Regions from separate parts of the Solibacillus sp. FSL W7-1472 genome, predicted to be linked through region 1. Evidence: riboswitches for the same ligand, from Rfam matches in the RefSeq annotation. Region 1 holds a riboswitch; each other region holds the start of a gene.

What was found. A riboswitch is a leader RNA that binds a small molecule or an ion and turns the genes downstream of it on or off. The one in region 1 is predicted to bind cobalamin.
Region 2: linked by a shared signal. The riboswitch ahead of MKY07_RS02770 (ABC transporter substrate-binding protein) and the one ahead of cobJ (precorrin-3B C(17)-methyltransferase) in region 1 are both predicted to bind cobalamin.
Region 3: linked by a shared signal. The riboswitch ahead of metE (5-methyltetrahydropteroyltriglutamate--homocysteine S-methyltransferase) and the one ahead of cobJ (precorrin-3B C(17)-methyltransferase) in region 1 are both predicted to bind cobalamin.

What each region holds. Positions count from the first base shown of each region.
Region 1 covers NZ_CP150208.1:1,582,682-1,587,138, reverse strand. Annotated here, with positions in the region: gene cobK (precorrin-6A reductase) at 1-316, opposite strand, end outside; gene cobJ (precorrin-3B C(17)-methyltransferase) at 325-1,986, opposite strand; cobalamin riboswitch at 2,213-2,400, opposite strand; gene MKY07_RS07690 (S16 family serine protease) at 2,568-3,455, opposite strand; gene MKY07_RS07685 (DUF2785 domain-containing protein) at 3,471-4,274, opposite strand; gene MKY07_RS07680 (thioesterase family protein) at 4,278-4,457, opposite strand, start outside.
Region 2 covers NZ_CP150208.1:551,351-555,807, reverse strand. Annotated here, with positions in the region: gene MKY07_RS02780 (adenosylcobinamide amidohydrolase) at 1-211, opposite strand, end outside; gene MKY07_RS02775 (iron ABC transporter permease) at 211-1,209, opposite strand; gene MKY07_RS02770 (ABC transporter substrate-binding protein) at 1,202-2,149, opposite strand; cobalamin riboswitch at 2,290-2,479, opposite strand; gene MKY07_RS02765 (acyl-CoA dehydrogenase family protein) at 2,597-3,751, opposite strand; gene argS (arginine--tRNA ligase) at 4,090-4,457, opposite strand, start outside.
Region 3 covers NZ_CP150208.1:2,051,175-2,055,631, reverse strand. Annotated here, with positions in the region: gene MKY07_RS10105 (transposase) at 1-227, shown strand, start outside; gene MKY07_RS10100 (IS3 family transposase) at 224-1,114, shown strand; cobalamin riboswitch at 1,385-1,565, shown strand; gene metE (5-methyltetrahydropteroyltriglutamate--homocysteine S-methyltransferase) at 1,728-3,998, shown strand; gene MKY07_RS10090 (hypothetical protein) at 4,015-4,209, shown strand.

The DNA of each region.
Region 1 (4,457 bases):
GATGTACATAACTTTGCTGCGGACGTTCATATCGAATATAGGGAATACCCGTTAAATTTGCAGCGGCCATCGCTGTTTTGGAAGCCTCTTCCGCATATGGATGACTGGCATCGATAACCGTTGTTACCCGCCGTTCTTCAATTAGTTCCTTCATTTGCTGTTCTCTTAAACGACCGACATGGTACGGAACATTCGCTTCCTGTAGACTCGCTGCAGCAGATTCCGTCACGACAGTCGCCACCAATTCTTGTCCCGCTTGCATTAATTGAACCGCCAGCTCTCTTGCATCACTTGTTCCAGCTAAAAATAAAATCATCATTTCACCTAATCTCCACAAGGGGCCTCTTCCACTTTAATTTTGCATGACATATCAACATAATTGAAATTCAGGATTTTTTTTACACGTTTAAAATATTTGAAAAAACGTTCATTCGGATGTCCATTTTCTTTATAGTCCGCAACGATTTCTGTTAGTAAAGGAATCAATTTTTCGGGATCGATCCCTTCAAGGACAGGTTGTGCTGCATGTGCTGTTCGTCCAACTGGTTTGGAACCGATAAACAAATCAAACTTTTTCTTGCGGTAAACAATGCCGATATCATCAAAAACCGCGCGATAACATGCCATTCCGCAACCGTTAAAACCGACATGTAGTTCTTTCGGCATTTTAATGCCACCAAGTGTTTCCATAATCTCTTCAGCATATGGAATGGATTCGGCTTTTTCGCCGTAACAGAAATCACACGCCTTGACGATTACTACGTCGCCGACAGGTTGAACAAGTAAACCCGTTTTTTCTACCGTTTCTACGATTCTTTGAGGTGAATCAGTTGGTACCTTCAATAAGAGACGGTGATCAGGCGTATACTCCATCGTACCCCGTTCTCCTACAACCTCTGCCATTGTAATCATTTGTGCAGGTGTAATCATTTTATTGGCAACACCTGGTGATACAGCAAACTCAAATATGGATTCCACTTCTTGCTGCACTAAAAAAGGATTTTCTTCAACTTTTACTGCTGACGTTTCTTTATGTACGAGCGCTAATGCTTCATTTGCAAGCTGTAATGCGGTTGTTTTAATTGCTGCTGGTTCAACTATTTTTTTCTCTATAGCTTCAATTTTTTCATACCCGGTCTTTGCTTCACCCGTTTCCTGATCCAACGCCCAAGGTTCCGCTTCTTTTTTCAAACGTTGGTGCGGTTTTAATAGTTGCTTTTCTTCTCCTAACGTATATTTACGCTGATAACCACGCGGTGTAATGATTTTATTATCGTAGTAAAATGTTGAGGAATTCCCCACGACGACCGTTGTCAGCATTCCGATATCATGTTCGAGCATTTCTTCTAGTGTTGTTAACACAATGTCCTGCGTATCCCGATAGGCAGCTTTTACTAATCCGACAGGTGTATCAGGTGAACGATACTTAAGCAGTATTCGTTGCGCTTCCACAATTTGCCTTGTCCGTCTGCCGGATTTAGGATTGTAAAACGCAACGACAAAGTCTGCCATTGCCGCTGCCTCAATCCGTTTTTCGATGACCGTCCATGGTGTTAAATGGTCACTTAAACTAATTGTGCAGGAATCATGCATAACAGGAGCGCCAAGTAAACTTGCACAGGAGTTAATCGCTGATATACCCGGAACGACTTCTACTTCAATCCCTTCTTTTGCAGTCCATCCCTTTTCAATTAATACTTCATATACGAGGCCCGCCATTCCGTAAACACCTGCATCACCACTGGAAATAACAGCAACTATATGGCCGGCTTCAGCCTGTTTTACAGCTTCTTGCGCACGTGAAACTTCTTCAGTCATTCCCGTACTGACAATGGTTTTCGCCGTTACTAAGTGCTCAATCAGTTCAACATACGTTTTGTAGCCCATAATGTGATCACTTTGCTGTAGTGCATCGACTGCACGTTTTGTTATATGTTCCCGATCTCCAGGTCCGAACCCTACAACAAAGATCTTTCCTTTTTGCATGTAAACACCCTCCCTAGTAGAAAAATACATCTCGCACCAAATAGGACGTGATGATAATTTTTCTTATGTGGATTTCATTAAAAACTAGTATTGCTTATCCACTAAGAAATAAAAAAGCCCGCACCTCTCGTTAGAAAGAGGTACGGGCATGTGAAATTAATACTAAAAAAGTATAGAAAAACACAAAAACAATTACTTGTTTCGCCTATACTTCTCCCTCCGAAAAGTAAGTATCGTTTAAATAAGCAGGTTTCCTGGCTTAAGCTTCCTTTTACTTTCACATCTTCCCATCTTTACGACAGTGATTCATTGTGATTTCATCAGCTATTACAGTAGCGGGGGCTGCATTAGTCTTTCACTAATTTCCCTTTTACCTTACAAAATTCTGTAAGCACTTATTTAAATTGCAAATTATTAAATTATTATAAAAATAACATAGTCTATTAAAAAATGATAGAACAATTATTATGATATCTGTTTTTTTCAGTGAAGATAAAGCATTGTTCCTTCATTATTTTTGTCCTTTGCACATTAATTCCCTATCCTAATTAACAAAGGTTGTTTATTTTCTGTTTTTCATTTTATTTATTTAATGACCCTGTTTCATCTAGTTTTTTTATATCAGTTACAGCATTTTCTATAGATGCCACAGCGATAATTTCTATATTAAGCTGCTCATCTTTTTTTACTCTCTTCGCCTCTTCTTCATTTTCTACAGGTAGAATTATATGAGAAAAACCGCTTTGTTCGGCAATCAAAGTTTTCGCTTTTATTGAACCGATCTCCTTCACATTTCCTTTGCTATCAATCGCTCCTGTTACGGCAATCGGAATATTATTGTTAACGTCACCATTTTCGATAAGAGCGCTTAATACAGTGGCAAGTCCTGCACTATCACCTTCTATATCTTCTCTTTCTAAAAATTGATTAATAGCAAAAGCGTTTTCTGGTAAATAAGCAATGACATTTTCCTTCATCGTCTCAAAATGTTTCTCCGTAGGACGTACATAACTAAGTAATTCTTCATTTTTCGAACGATACCGGATTTTATTCGTAACAACTTCCGCATCCAAAACTTCTTTATTAGTTGAAAATTCCATAGTATGAATTAAGTAGTTCAAGTCCGTTATATATGGAATCTCAATCATTTCCACTGCCAATACATTGATTCCTGAGTCTTTCACTATTTCAAAAGGCTCGTTATATGACATAAGAAAATAAGTATATTTTTCATAATCAATCAGTCGGCTTTCAAAGACAGCTAATAGGGCTAGTATATAAAAAATCCCTAAAAAAGCTGCTTTCAACTTCTTCTGGTTCCGGTAAACAAAGAATCCGAAAATTGAAATACCCAGGCCCACTATAATAAAAACAATAAATTGATAACCGTTAATCTTATCAAAATAATATGCGAGTAAGCCTGTTATGTATAAGATGAATGGCAGTATCATTAAAAAAATACGTCTCAATTTTTCAACTCCTTACTAAACAAAAGTTGGATTTCCAAAAATAATCCAATCGGCTGTTTTTGTACATTTGGTTGATTTTAATAAATGTTTTAATAATGTTGCCTCAAATTTCTTTACGTTCCATTCATACCGGTATTTTTTATGCCAATCCTCTATTTGCATGGAATGAAGTTCTTTTAACCACGTTACCAATTGCTCATCCGTCAGTCCCTTATCCAGTAATGCATCAATGACCGGTAACATGCGTTCTTCTTCCTCATCGATTAAAGCATATTCAGTATGAAGACAGCTTTTTAAACTTTGTAATGCACTACATAATAATTTGGAATCCTTCATCAACGGATGTCTAATTGCTTCTGTTAATAAATCACTTCCATGTGCAACCGCATGTGCCCAGCCCTTCGTATTGTCGAATCCTCGGTAATCCTTCTCAAGAAATAAATAATGAATACTTCGGTGAATAGCCTCAACAACAAGTTCTTCAGGCAAACTTCTTTTTTCACGATCTATCCCTAAAATAAGGGTAATAACAAGTGCTGAAAAAGATCTCGTAAATACATCATCAGAAGGATTGCTCTGTGTAATATTTAAATAAAGGTGCTCATCATCCGAACATGTTTTTAATATTAAAACTAATTGTTCTTCAGTAAATTGCTCATTCAGAATTAATTCGCAAAATCCCCGATAAATTAAGTTGTCACGTAAATAGCCATCCGGATTTCCAATATTTTTTAGCATGAACTGGATTAATTCGTTAAAATCAATTAAATCCAGATTAATCGACTTTTTTACAATTCCTTCTAATTGTTCTTTCATCATATTTTATTGCTCCATTTCAAAAAGCTTCTTTAATGGATCAGGAATTTTCGCAACTCTTTTCTTTTCTAAATTGAAAAAGCATCCTGATTGTTTTCCGATGCAATGGATATGCTTTTCCGTTGTAATTTCCAGCTCCATTTCCCAACTTGATTGCCCGATTTTTACCATCCAGCAACGTCCGAC
Region 2 (4,457 bases), 1.0 Mb from region 1:
TGTTATCATAGCTTTTAAGCGGTTTCTCTTCAATGAAAATTTCGCCTGTTTCACATTTCAGCACACCACTGATCATCTTCAGTAATGTCGATTTTCCACTGCCGTTTGGACCAAGAATCCCGAGAATTCTTCCTTTTTCCACGTGAAACGTCATATTTTTCACAACTGTTTTCCCACCGTAACCGCCGGATAGATTATTTACTTTTAACATTATGCAACAACCTTTCTACGTTGCTTGAAGAAGATATAGGCAAAGACAGGTGCTCCAATAAAGGAAGTAATAACACCAATCGGCAGTTCAATAGGGGAAATAATTGTACGTGATACTAAGTCACAAATGACGAGCAGGCTTGCACCGTTCAAAAACGACAATGTCAATAAATGTCGATGGTCTGCTCCGATTAGCAGGCGAATCATATGCGGTACTACTAATCCGACAAATCCAATTGTCCCGGATGCAGCAACAGCCGCTCCTGTTAGAATGGAACCACCCGCCAATATCATATACTTGCTGCGCTTAACATTTACCCCTAAATACTGGGCACGCTCTTCTCCATAAATCATCGCATTCAATTCACGGCGAGTCAGCCAAATAATTGCTGTACCAAGCACCATAAATGGCAGAACCATCCGGACATATGGCCACCCTCGCATCGATACACTTCCTAGAAGCCAGCCGATGATTTCTCGTAGCTGTTCACCAGTAAGTGCGACCATTAAGGAAATACAGGACCCTAAAAACGAGCTGAAAATAATTCCCGTCAAAATCAGCGTCTCCATTTTCATCGAGCGGTCAACAAGTCTGGCAAATGTCAGGACGATGATCATCGTACATGCAGCTCCAGCCATACTGAATACCGGCAAAGTGAATACACCGAGCACCGGTATGGAAATGCCTAAAAAGATTGTCATTACCGCACCTACCGAGGCCCCTGATGAAATACCTAATGTGTATGGATCTGCCAAAGGGTTTTTAAGCAACCCTTGGAATGCTGCCCCCGCAATTGCTAAAGAAGCCCCGATTAATGCGGCTAAAATGACGCGTGGCATTCGGATTTTCCACAAAATACTGTATGCAACCGGATCTGTTGTTTTATCCCACAATGTCGAAAACGGAATATTAACTGACCCGAACGAAATGCCAATCCATATACTGCTTAAAAGCAATCCAATCGATAGTACATAGGCGATTGAATATTTTTTATTCATTGAATACCTCTGGATAAATTGCTTCCCCAATTGATTCAATACCTTCTACAATACGCGGACCTTGTCGACTTGTCGTATCGCTATCGACTAATTTCACATTGGCGTTTTTCACAGCATCCATTTCTGCATATGCATCATTTTCCTCGATTGCTGCCAAGTCGTTTTCATATGTTACTAAAATGATATCCGGATTGCTCTTTACAAATTGCTCCGAGCTGTACTGCGGCCACCCGAGTTCCGGAACGGCATTTTCTACATTTAATATATCAAGCATTTCACTAATGAACGTCTCCTGTCCAGCAACATATAGTTGCGGATTTGTCCCAACAACAACAAATACGGACTTCTCTTCCAGGTCGGCTACTTTCACTTCAATTTCTTCAATCCCCTCTTTAATGGAGATGATCATTTCTTCTGCTTCTTTTTCTTTATTCGTCAAATTGCCAATTTGTTCAATTGTTTCATATGTTTCTTCAAATGTTTTCGCATCTTTTACAACAAATACAGGAATTCCTACTGATTCAAGCTGAGCAATCGCCTGTTCATTGAAGCTGTACAATCCCGATTCATGTGCGACAACTAAGTCGGGCTGCAGGCTAATTATTTGTTCTAGATTAAATTCCATGCCGCCAACTGATTCTTTAGATAATGCTTCTTCAGGATATGTATCATTGTCGTTCACAGCAATAATTTCATCGTTTAACCCTAGTCCGAATAAAATTTCCGTATTGGATGGAGCCAATGTAATAATGCGCTCTGGTGCTTTTTCAAGCGTGATTTCTTTGTCCAAGGCATCTTTTATAGTTACCGGGAATTGTGCTGCTTCAGTTATTTCTGTATTGTCTTTTGCTGATTGTTCATCTGTTGCTTTTTCCGAGTTGCATGCCGCCAATGTTAATGTAAGTAATGCTGCGGAAGATAGCAGTTGCCATTTTTTCAAAATAATAACCTCCAAAATTTCGTTGTATAATTTTCTACAAAAATAAAAAGCTTCCTACTAAAATTGAAGGAAGCTTTACGTATGCAAATAAAATTCAATGGAAAAAGAATTTATCCGCCACATCCTATCCTCGTAGGTTTATTTTAGGGCATTATAAAGGCAGGTCTCCTGGCTTATGCATAACGTTGATAAGCGCCTTCCCGAAAGTTTTTCAGTGGCATACTGCTCTCAACTAGCATTTACAGTGGCGGGACCGCATCGGAATTGCACCGATTTCCCTTTTACTCCTTACTCTATCAGTGAGCAAGAACCTTTATCGTCCATATAAAATTAATAGCTCTATTATAGCTGATATTCATAAAAATGTGTGCTCAATCGCCAAAGTTTCAGATAATTCTTCTTATTTCGCTGAAATTACGAATAAAAGAACTGCTTCCCCCTTTGCTTTTAAGCTTTTTCAATTGCCGTTTCAGCTAAACGTTTAATCGTAATGTCATCCATTGGCGGATTGTGCAGACCTGCACGGACATCACGGTAATAGCGTTGAAGCGGATTTGATCTTTGCAGGCTTTTTGCCCCAACAAGACGCATCGCTTTATCGACAACTTCAATTGCTGTATTTGTCACTACATGTTTCGCAATATTGATTTCATTGACTAGTGTCGCCTTTTTAATCGGGTCATTATATAGTCCCGCAACTCCGTAAAGCGTAAAGCGCGCTCTCGTCAACGCCAAATCCATTTCGCCAATCAGCGTTTGTACATTTGGCAGCTGGGCAATCGTTCCTTGAATACTGTTGGGGGAATGGCTATTCGCAAAATTAACTGCGTAATCGCGTGCAGCCTGGGCAATGCCTAAATAGGTTGCCGGGATAAGCAGCAACCAGCCGTTCAGTTTAAATCCGGTTGAATAATTCGGTAATTCCACTAAGTTTGTTTTATCAACTCGTACATTATCGAGCACTAAATCATCGCTTCCCGTACCACGCATTGATGCAACATCCCATGTATTTTCGACCGATACCCCTTCAGCCGTTTTCGGAACGAGGAAAAATCCTAGCTGTCCCTCATCTTCAATCCATGCCGAAACTAAAAAATAGTCGAGGTCCGGTGCACCGCTCGTATAGTTTTTACGTCCATTAATTACATAATAATCCCCATCACGTTTTGCTGAAGTTCCCGGACGTCCGCCACGTACTGGACTTCCCATCGCAAACTCGCTTACCGCACGATTGACTGTCGCGCCATTTGCAACCTGTTCACCAAACCAGTCGAGCTTTTGTTCATCCCAGTAACGATTTTCGAAAATCTCGCCTACATTTTGAATTGTCCACGAAACAGCCAGCCCGGTGCTTCCGCAATAGCTCGCCAATGTTTCCTGCAGTAATAGCGCATCATAGACTGTGAAGCCATCCCCGCCATATTCCTTTGGCAGCGTTATTTTTGTATAGCCGATTTCGCGCAGCTTCCGGAAATTTTCAAATGGAAATGTTGCTTGTTCATCTGTTTGCTGAGCATTTACTATCACGCTCTGTGATATTGTTTCTAGCTTTTTCAGCCATTGTTGCTGCTCGTCGGTTTGAATAAATAATTCCTTGCTCATGGAAAGCACCACCTCATATTTATTGTCCTGTATATAGAAGTCAAATTTAATAGTACGTTTCGAGAAATTACAAGTCAATAGATATCCCCAGTTCCTTTATAGGGATTACACTAGATGCGTTTCCCTGTTTTGTAATTGGAAGGTTTGCTGGCGGAATTGGAACAAATTACGGAAAAAGGAGAACTGATTCAACTTAATGTGGAAGATAGCACCTCAAAAGGAGAACTGTTGCTCTCGAAACGTAAAACGAATCACGCTTAAAGTAGAAATCTCACAATCCTCAAAGAAAAAACACCCTATTTTCGTATACAGAAAATAGAGTGCTTTAAATAGTTGAATTACATTTTTTCAGGTGCGCTTACGCCGATTAGTTTCAGTGCATTCGCCAATGTTGTTTTTACTGCTGTGATTAATGCTAAACGAGCTTCTGTCAGCTCTTTGTTATCCTGGTTCAATACTTTTTCTGCATTGTAGAAGCTATGGAATGCAGCTGCCAAGTCTTGAATATAGTTTGCGATACGGTGTGGTGTGCGGTGTTTTGCTGCATCTGCCACAATTTGCGGGAATGCGCCGACTTTTTTCAGTACATCTTCTTCTTTTTCTGCTACTAGCAAGTTCAGGTTTTCCAATGAAGCTTCGAAACCTTGCTCGTTAGCTGCACGTAAAATCGATGAAATACGCGCATGTGCATACTGTGCATAATATA
Region 3 (4,457 bases), 470 kb from region 1:
GCGCAAAAGTTTCAGATCTGGCATTTAAGTTTGAAATTGGATCTTCAACGATCCATAAATGGATTAAAGATTATCGTGAATCGAAAAATCAGGATGTCACACGTTACTTTACTTCTAGCGAAGTAGATAAGTTGCAGGCAGCGTTTGATAAGAAGTTACGTGATTTGGAAGAAGAGAATGAAATTCTAAAAAAGGCTATGCACATCTTCGCGAAAAACCCCGAGTGATTTATGCATTCATTGAAAAGCATAAAAACGACTTTGGCATTGCGATGATGTGTAAAGTATTGATGGTTTCAAAAAGCGGTTATTATGATTGGCGTAAAAAACAGATACAGCCCTTATCGGAAAAAGAAGTACGTGATACAGAAATTGCCCATCAGATTCATCGATCGTATGCGAGGAGTTTTGGTACATACGGTAGCCCTCGAATTGCGCAAGACTTAGCGAGTTTAGGGTATGTCTGTTCGCAAAAGAAAATTGCGAATATGATGCGAAACCTTGGGTTAAGTGCCGTAATCCCGAAAACTGTTCAACGAACAACGGATTCCAATCACCATCAATTTATTTATCCGAATCTAGTCAAACGCCAATTTCAAGTAAAAGAGAAAAATAAAGTATGGGTCGCAGATATAACTTATATCCGAACACTGGAGGGGTGGGTGTATCTTGCGTCAATCATGGATTTATATTCTCGTAAAATCGTCGGCTGGGCCATCGCAGATCATATGGAAGAAACATTAGTAGATCAAGCCTTGAAGCATGCTTTAGCAGTTCGAAAACCCGAAAAAGGATTAGTTCATCATTCAGATCGAGGTGCACAATATTGTGCCACAAGCTATACAAGAACTTTAAAAGAACATGGGATTAAAATTAGCATGAGTCGTAAAGGAGATCCCTATGACAATGCGTGTATTGAATCCTTCCACGCCACAATCAAAAAAGAATGGATCTATCGTCACCGTTTCGAATCCAAAAAAGAAGCAAGAAAGAGCGTGGAGTCATATATCGTAAACTTTTACAATGAACGACGACGTCATTCAACAATCGGTTATTTATCACCAAACCAATTTGAGAGAAATCAACAGGAGCCCGTTTGTCAAAATGCCTCATAAAGTTCTCTTACAGGGTTTTCATCCCTCCATGCCCAGGTCTGGGCATGGAGGGATGAAAAGCAGAGCAACCGAAGGGCGGTAGCAAAAAAAGTCTCTTAACGTTTGTCCGAAATATTGACGGAAGACCAGAAGTGCTAAAATAAACAAATTTCTTCTAATAAAAAGCACACAGCATCCACTGAAATTATTTCAACCCCGCATATCTTTAATATGGTCGCAAAATAAAAAGAATTTTCAAAACTAGAATTCTATGATATAGTATACGAAATTACATACTGTGTAAGTTACGGTGCTTGTGAGAACAAGCTTAAAAGGGAAACCAGTGAAAGTCTGGTGCTGTCCCGCAACTGTAAATCGGAGTTCGTGATATTCAACCACTGTCTATTGATGGGAAGGGTCACAAGAACGTTGATGATGAGCCAGGAGACCTGCCGGAAACTAGTACACGCCAATACCTACGTGGAAATAGGTGGTGATTTTGTGCGAAAGTGAGACAGAACTCCTTTGATTATGCAAAGGTTTTTATTGTCAATCTCTTAAACATTCACACCCCTCTTTCATTTTGAAAGAGGGGTTTTGGTTTTTATGTAACAAATTTAAGGAGGAATTGTTTATGAAAACAGCAGTAATTGGCTATCCGTATATTGGACAAAATCGTGAATGGAAACGTATAACAGAGGCGTTTTGGAAAGAACAATTGTCTTTGGAATCCTATGAACAGGAAATGAAAAACTTACGACTTGCCCAACTCCATCAACAGCAGAATTTAGGGCTGGATGTTTTAACGGTAGGAGATTTTACATACTATGACCGTATGCTTGATTTAGCCATTATGTTTAATATGATTCCATCTAGATACGACCGTCTTTCCTTGAAGCATCAGTTAACAGCGTATTTTGCAATGGCGCGCGGGGCTGAAAATGTGGTGGCTTGTGAAATGACGAAATGGTTCAACACGAATTATCACTACATTGTCCCGGAATACGAAGGGCAGCAACTGACATTGCAACACAATGTTTACGCGCAATATATTCAGGAGGCAATCGAAGCATTCGGCATGACCCCTCGTGTGACTATTATCGGTCCATTTACATTTTATAAACTGACGAAAGGTGTAGGCCAAGAACAAAAACAACACTATATTCAGCAGCTGGTAAAGGTGTATAAAGAGTTGCTTCAGTCATTGGAAGCAAGTGGCGCAACATCGATCCAGCTTGAAGAACCAAGCCTTACAAAAGACCTTACGTCCGAAGATATCGCATTAGTTCAACATTTCTATCATCAAATATTAAAAGGACTGACAGTTGAATCGATCTGCACAACTTATTTTGAAGCGTTATCCAACTATGAAACAATGATTAATTTGCCTGTAGATGGCTTTGGACTGGACTTTGTTCATGGGAAAAATGAAAATCTAGCAGCGTTAAAGAAGTTTGGTTTCCCAAAAGATAAAGTTCTATATGCAGGTATTATTAATGGTCGGGACATATGGAGAGCCGAGTTGCAGAAGCAGTTGGCACTAGTAGCGGAAATACGTTCCTATGTACCATTTTCACCAATCCATTTACAAACATCGTGCAGTCTTCAGCATGTGCCAGTTACAACAGCAGGAGAAAACGGGATTGTACCAGAGCTGCTAAATGCTTTGGCATTTGCTAATGAAAAAATAACGGAATTGCAAATGATCAAAGGGAAAATACTTCAGCAGGAAGTTCTTCATATCCAGGCTTTTTTAGATAGCGAAAAAGCAATCCGAACATTGGCACTGCATGAATCAAGAAAAAAGAAAGCAGTACATGCACAAGTAAACGCATTAACACCGGAAGCATTTAAACGAACTGATAACTACGGCAAGCGTAGTAAGCTACAACGTGCCTTTTTACAGTTACCAGACTATCCGACAACAACAATCGGGAGTTTCCCGCAATCCGCACAAGTTAAGAAAAACCGTAGATTATGGCGAAAAGGGGAAATTACAACAACAGAGTATGAAGCATTCAACGCGAATGAAACCGCACGTTGGATTACCATTCAGGAGCAACTTGGCCTTGATGTCCTTGTTCATGGTGAATTCGAGCGAACTGACATGGTGGAATTTTTTGGTGAAAAATTAAATGGCTTTGCTTTTACGACAAATGGATGGGTAGTTTCATACGGATCACGTTGTGTAAAACCCCCAATTATATACGGAGATGTTGAATGGATAGAACCGATGACAGTAAAGGAAGTAAGTGCGGCACAATCACTTACGGAAAAACCGGTCAAAGGGATGTTGACGGGACCCGTTACAATATTGAACTGGTCATTTGTAAGAAATGATTTAGCGCGCTCAGAAGTTGCTTATCAAATCGGCCTGGCACTAAGAGAAGAAGTAAGAGCACTTGAAAATGCGGGAATCAATATTATTCAAGTAGATGAACCTGCATTGAAAGAAGGCTTGCCGATCCGTAAAAGTCTGCATAAGGCTTATATCGATGCAAGTGTAAATGCGTTTAAATTAGCGACAAGCGGTGTGCGTGAAACGACCCAGATTCATACACATATGTGTTATTGTGAATTCAACGATTTTATAGATGTAATAGAATCATTGGATGCGGATGTGATTTCAATTGAAACATCACGAAGCCACGGAGAACTCATAAAAGTACTAAAAGAAACACCATACAAACTAGGAATTGGTTTAGGTGTATATGATATTCATAGCCCGCGTATTCCAACTGTGGAAGAAATGGCAGCCATTATTGAAAAAGGTAAAAAAGTAATCGCAAAAGAACAATTTTGGATCAATCCCGATTGTGGCCTGAAAACTCGTACGGAACAAGAGACGATTGCATCATTAAAAAATATGGTGGCCGCAAAAGAGCGACTAAAACAGTTGAATTAATGAAGGGGCGGTTACTATGAATCAAATGAAAACAAATTACAGCCCCGTGTTTTTGACGGCTATAATGAATGGCTTTACAGGAAGTTATACAAAAAAGCTTAAAGAGTTGCGTGATGAATTGATGGCGACATATCCAACGGATGCAAAGGAGATACAAAAAGCATATTATTCAGTAAAAGCAGAGGTAGTTGGAAGATGTAATTTTTTATAATATAGAAAATGAGAGGCCCATTGCAGGATGCAATGGGCTTTTAGTAAGTGGAAGTCTAAATTAAAATGTTCCTTTAAATTTCTCGGGCTTTACGACATAGCCCTCAATGATAAATCCACAATGTGTACATATAATGTATTCGATATTGCAACCCAAACTCAATTTATTAACAGGGGCCATAACACTGTAGCCGCTATGTTTTCCTCTACCTAATTCCGTGCCGCCGCATTTTGGACATTCTTTTACAT